Ruminococcus albus AD2013: one gene and its partner. The protein of the gene in region 2 interacts with the protein of the main gene of each other region in a pairwise test. Links are inferred from orthologs where the notes say so. Each region holds a gene or a part of one and is shown on either strand. Other genes may lie near its edges.

Region 1 (3,122 bases), 1.7 Mb from region 2 along the record:
TTCAGCCTCTGCCTCTGCTTCTTTCTTAACTCTGGAAGCCTCGGAATAAGCAGCACCTGTAACCTGATCTGCCTCTTTCTTAGCTTCTGCCTTAGTAGCTTCTGCGTTTGCATTAGCTGCGCTGATAGTCTGCTCTGCCTCGGTATTAGCCTTTGTAACAGTAGCCTCAGCCTGTGCATTAGCATCATCAATGACCTGGTTAGCCTGAGCCTCAGCATCGTCAGTGATCTGCTTTGCGTCTGCTCTAGCCTTCTCGATAGCCATATTAGCAGTCTGCTGAGCCTGTACGAAGATCTGTCCCATATCGAATGCCTGCTGAGAACCGCTGTTAGCAGCCTGGCTAGCCTTCTGCTCTGCCTCTGCTACCTTGTCCTTCAGTGTCTCGATCTCGGCGTTCTTCTCCTCGAGCTCTGCGTCCTTATCAGCGATCTGCTGCTCATAGTCGGCAATTCTGACTTTCATGGTATCAGTAGATGCCATCAGCTCAGCTATCTTCTGCTTGGCTTCCTCTACCTTAGCTTCGAGTTCCTTCTTGGCCTCGTCGTCACCCTTAGAGTCGCTGCCGCCCTGAGCAAGCTGGTCTATCTGCTCTTCCTGATCCTTGACCTTAGTCTCCAGCTGATAGATCTTAGAAGTCAGCTCATCAACATACTGCAGAACGTCCTGCTTATCGAAGCCGCCGACTCTTACTGTTCTCAAATAACCATTACTAGCCATTTTAATTCCCTCCTGAATATATGTTAGCGAAGATATTATTTACAATAATCCTTAGTACACTCTATTATACTATAAACAAAAAATTATTTCAACCACTAATTTTGACGATTTGAGCATAAACATAAAAATTCAGTAATCTACACAATATTCATACTTGTTTTTGTGCATATTTCCGTCCGATTTATGCCGATATTTATGGAAATCAAGCATTTTTTCACCCACCGCCGAGTGCATGAAAATCGGTTCAGTTTATCCTCACTGTAGCTGAACTTAATTCAGAATATCTGAACAAATTCTATCAAGCAAAGACGAGCCGCCGGACTCGTCTTTGAGCGTGGATCACTTATTCTTGAAAACGTTGAAGATATCGTCGTAGATATCTGTCTTATCAGCAGCCTTTACACCTGCTCTGTACATAGCTTCAGCGTCAGCCTTCTTGTCCTCCTCAGTTCTCTGGAAAGAGAATGTCTGAGCGGTAGGAGCGGGAGATACTGCCTGTACAGCCTGAACTGCCTGTACCTGAGCCTGCTGAAGAGCAGCAGCTTCCTGATAGTTAGCAGCAGAAGGGATACCGTCAACAAAGTCAGCTGCGATAACAGTAACGTCCATGCAGTCCTTGGTATCGGGATTTGTGCCGTTACCGAAGATGATCTCTGCGCCGTCATCAGCTGCATCTGCGATAGCTGCGGTCAGCTCGTCCATATCACTGATAAGGAGGTCTTCGGACATATTAACATTAACTATCAGTCTTCTAGCGCCTCTGATAGAAGTCTCAAGTATCTTGGAAGCGATAACCTGATCAACGATATCCTGAACCTTATCCTTGCCTTCGCCGTGGCCGATAGCGATGTGAGCTCTGCCCGCACCCTTAAGGATGGTTGTAACATCGGCGAAGTCAACGTTTATCTCATCATGTCTTGTGATTATCTCTGCAATAGCAATAACATCAGTCTTCAGCACTTCATCGGCGATCTGGTATGACTGCTTCATGGTCAGTCTCATATCGCTGGTAATGAGGTTCTGGTTAGGTATAACGATCAGTGCATCAACGTGCTTTACCAGCTGCTCGATACCGCTTTCAGCTCTCTGCATCTTCTTAACGCCCTCAAACTTGAAAGGCTTGGTAACAACACCTATGGTGAGCTTTTCAAGGCTCTGAGCTATCTCAGCAACAACGGGAGCTGCACCAGTACCTGTGCCGCCGCCCATACCTGCTGTGATAAATACCATATCAGCGTCCTTGATAGCCTCAGCTATCTCGTCCTGGCTCTCCTGTGCGGAAGCCTCACCGATCTCAGGCTTTGCACCTGCGCCCAGACCGTGAGTCAGCTTAGCGCCGATCTGTATCTGTCTGTCTGCCTGTGATTTTTTAAGTGCCTGTATATCGGTATTTACAGCTATGTATTCAACATTGCCCTGTATACCTGCCGCTGCGATGCCATTAAGTGCATTTCCGCCGCCGCCGCCGACGCCGATGACCTTAATGCTTGCACCAACCATTGGCTCTTCTACAAATTCGTAACTCATAGTAAACATCCTCCCAAAATATTTTCACATATCCTTACGGGTCATTATTAACCTTATATTTCTTCTGTCTTTATATAATCCGACCCGAAGAACATAATTAGATACACTAATACTATATCACAAATTTCCCGAATTGTAAAGGATTTTGACAATTTAATGCCATTATATTGGTTAATTTTTTATTAATTGATTATGTTACCAGCCATACCCACCATTATCGTAAGTATAGTCATATCCGCCGCCATTATCGTAGTACTGACCGTTATCCCAGTTATTGTCAGTCCAGCCGCCGTTGTCATAATACTGACCATTGTCCCCTGTATTATCCGTCCAGACACCGTTTTCATCATATCCGCCGTTGTTATCTGCCTGACCGTCACCGTTATTCGTAACATCATTTTCAGCCTGACCGTTATCAGCAGAATTATCGGAATCAGTGCCGTCTTCTGTGTTGGCATCTTCCGCAGCACTGTCGTCGGTATTGGTTTTTTCAGGGTCTTTAGCGAATGTAGGCTTGCCGATATACTTATCCTTAGGTATAGCTGAAACGCCGTTTTCAGAGCCGTTATATATGAGCGTACCCTCATAGTTATCAGCAAGCTTGCCCATCACTGCTTTGAAATAGCTCAGCTTATATCCGATATCCGCCGAACTTCCCAGCTTGATATCCAGCCTGTTGTCGATATTCAGCATAATATTCGCACGGGAGGTGATATCAATAGTCTTTACATTCTCATAATCCTGCTCGATAAGTTCTTTCATAAGGTCGTTGATTATTTTATCGCTGTAATTGTCCTCCGACCTCAGCTTTGCACCTGCCGCACGAAAAGCAAATATCTCCTCATCTGTGAGTTCTTCGCCCTTATCTATACGTTCCT
Region 2 (3,132 bases):
TGAACAGAGCCTATTGCCTTATCAGAAAGGGTCTTGCCGTCGATCCTGGAAAATCTTGCGATGCCGAAGTCCATGACCTTTATCGTGCCGTCTGTAAACAGCATGATATTCTGCGGCTTGATATCCCTGTGAACGATGCCCTTGTCATGAGCGTGCTGCAAAGCTCTCAGTATCTGTGTGATGAAGTGCAGTGCATCTTTCCATTTCAGTACACCCTGCTGTTCAATAAACTCTTTCAGCGTGATACCGTCGATGTATTCCATCACGATGAACTGTATCTCATCAGTGAAGCCCACATCGTATATCTTGACGATATTAGGGTGAGACAGCACTGCGATAGCCTTGCTCTCATTCCTGAATCTTCTCAGGAACTCCTCGTCGCCCGAAAACTCGGGTTTAAGGATCTTTACAGCCACAGGACGGTCTTCCATTACGTCCTGTGCCTTATAGACATCAGCCATTCCGCCTACGCCTATAAGCTCGGTAATTTCATATCTGCCATCCAGCTTCTTACCGATATTAGAATCCATTTTATTCAACTCCTAAATATTATTTTATTGTCTCATCAGTTGGCCACTATAGCAGCGGTTATATTATCTTTGCCTCCGCATTCGTTTGAATGGTCGATGAGCTTTTTTACTGCCTCATCGAGATTATTCCCGAAAACAGTGCAGTATATAAGTTCATCACTGCAATACCCCGACAAACCGTCAGAACAAAGCACAACAGCAAAATTGCCCTCTTCATAGCGTTCGAAATAATCGACCTCGACATCGGGTTCAACACCCACTGCCCTGGTGATCACATTTCTCATAGGGTGGGTCTTAGCATCTTCATCTGTTATCTGACCGCTTCGCCTGAGCACTTCGACATAAGTATGATCTGTGGTGATCTGGTCAATGCCGTCTTTTGTCAACAGATAACCGCGGCTGTCACCCACATTGACAATGTATATGTTCTTGTCAATGACCAAAGCAGCAACGCAGGTTGTACCCATCCCGTTCTTATCTATATCCTCTATGCTTTTTTCATATACACAGGTATTTGCGTAATGAACGGCATTGAGCAAAAGATTTCTGATAGAATTACTGTTCATATCGGGTCTGAAATTCTCCTTGACCCTTTCGATAAAACTGTCAACAGCAAGCTGACTTGCAACTGCACCAGAAGCTGCACCGCCCATACCGTCACAAACAGCAGCGATGCACATATTATCGCCAAGAACCTCGACTCTTACTCTATCCTGATTCTCTTCTCTCTTTTGACCTATATCCGTACCAAATGCCAGAAACATACAGCTCACCGCCTTTCTTCATATTTCATATTCCCGCCTCAGCTGACCGCAGGCAGCGTCGATATCAGAACCAAGCGTTCTGCGGACTGTCGCGTTAAGACCTAATTTTTCAAGACGCATACGGAATTTTTCCGCCGCCTTCCTGTCAGACTTATAATTGCGTTCTTTGATCTTATTAACAGGAATAATATTCACATGGCACACAAAATTTTTGAGCAGAGCGGCAAGTTCTTCCGCATCTGACTGCTTATCATTGTGACCATCAATAAGCGCATATTCAAAAGAAATCCTTCTGCCCGTGACCTTAAAGTAATACCTGCACGCGGTCAGAAGTTCGTTTATATCATACTTATTGTTAACGGGCATTATCTCACTTCTGCTCTTATTATTTGAAGCGTGGAGTGAGATCGACAGAGTTATGCCTAGTTTCATCTCAGCAAGTTCGTAGATCCTCGGCACTATCCCACAAGTTGAAACAGAAACGTGTCTCAGAGACATATTAGTTCCCTGTTCACAGGAAAGCACTTTCAGGAAATTTACTACATTGTCAAAATTATCCATCGGTTCGCCGATACCCATAAGCACAGCACCCGTTATCTTCCTGCCGCTGTCCCTTGCTGCTTCGTATATTTGGAGAAGTATCTCGGAGGAAGCAAGATCTCTCTTGTACCCAGCGATAGTCGATGCGCAGAATCTGCACCCCATCTTACAGCCCACCTGCGTAGAAACACAGACAGTATTGCCGTAGTTATACTCCATGATAACAGTCTCAACATGGTTCCCGTCAGGAAGCCTATACAGATATTTTACAGTATTATCGGTGTTACTTTCAAGTCTTTTTACGATAAATAGTGATTTTAAACAAAATATTTTTTCTAGCTTTTCCCGCAATTGTACAGATAGATTAGTCATTTTACTAAAACTATCGACTCTTTTGACATGAAGCCATTCAAATATCTGTTTAGCGCGGAATTTCTTTTCTCCCGCAAGAAGTATCTGCTCCTCAAGTTCCTCGGGAAGCAGACCTAAAATATCGATCTTTCCGTTCTCGTCGTAAGCGACCATATATTCACCTCCGACGCCTTAGTTTAGCGATGAAGAAACCGTCAGAACCATACATATCCGGGGTAATGGTCTGCATGAATGCATCATTACTATCAGCAGGCTCAAAATCCTCATGAGAAGCAAGGAACTGTTTAACGACTTCTTCATTTTCTGCTTTTGAAACCGTACATGTCGAATAGACCAGTAAACCGTTTACCTTTACATACCTCGACGCTGTGTCAAGTATTTCTGCTTGAATAACAGGTAATCTGTCAAATTCAGCAGGATCTTTGTACTTGATCTCGGGCTTACGGCGTATAACCCCAAGTCCCGAGCAGGGAGCGTCAACAAGCACTCTGTCTGCCAAGGGCAGATTGGGATTAAAGACCTTTGCATTGTTAACATCAGCTCTAACACAGGTCAGCCCCAGCCTTTCGGCACCTGAACGTATCAGCTTTACCCTGTTGGGGTGAAGATCAAATGCCAGAACTCTTCCATCGTTATTCATCATCTCGGCGATAGTGAATGTCTTTCCGCCGGGTGCAGAACACAGATCAAGAACTGTATCTCCGGGCTGAGGATCAAGTGTTTTGCAGCAAAGCTGACTTGCAAGATCCTGCACATGGAATCTTCCCTGCTTGTATGCTTCGGTCTTTTCGATAGCACCTGCATTAGCAACATTTACAGCATATTCAAGCATTTTGGAACGCTCAAAAGTAACGCCCTCGGCAAGAAGCATATCAAGCGTTTCATCAACGCTACCCATCAAGTTATTTATCTTGATAGTTGTAGGA

What was found.
Region 1: the proteins of rlmN (region 2) and ftsZ interact in binary tests that used the Escherichia coli proteins (3 or more experiments, as listed by UniProt). The link is inferred for Ruminococcus albus AD2013 from one-to-one orthologs.

The regions. Positions count from the first base shown.
Region 1 is NZ_JAGS01000001.1:2,591,568-2,594,689, forward strand. The notes cover bases 151-2,936. They hold ftsZ (cell division protein FtsZ), read right to left. Parts: upstream 2,245-2,936; coding sequence 1,057-2,244; downstream 151-1,056. Other genes in these bases: N773_RS0111520 (hypothetical protein), read right to left, coding at 151-717; N773_RS0111530 (cell division protein FtsQ/DivIB), read right to left, coding at 2,440-2,936. Also shown: more of N773_RS0111520, read right to left, coding at 1-150; more of N773_RS0111530, read right to left, coding at 2,937-3,122. UniProt on the Escherichia coli protein: Essential cell division protein that forms a contractile ring structure (Z ring) at the future cell division site. The regulation of the ring assembly controls the timing and the location of cell division.
Region 2 is NZ_JAGS01000001.1:851,767-854,898, reverse strand. Bases 337-3,132 are described here. They hold rlmN (23S rRNA (adenine(2503)-C(2))-methyltransferase RlmN), read right to left. Parts: upstream 2,360-3,132; coding sequence 1,313-2,359; downstream 337-1,312. Other genes in these bases: rsmB (16S rRNA (cytosine(967)-C(5))-methyltransferase RsmB), read right to left, coding at 2,364-3,132; N773_RS0103765 (Stp1/IreP family PP2C-type Ser/Thr phosphatase), read right to left, coding at 566-1,294; pknB (Stk1 family PASTA domain-containing Ser/Thr kinase), read right to left, coding at 337-530. In the rest of the region: more of pknB, read right to left, coding at 1-336.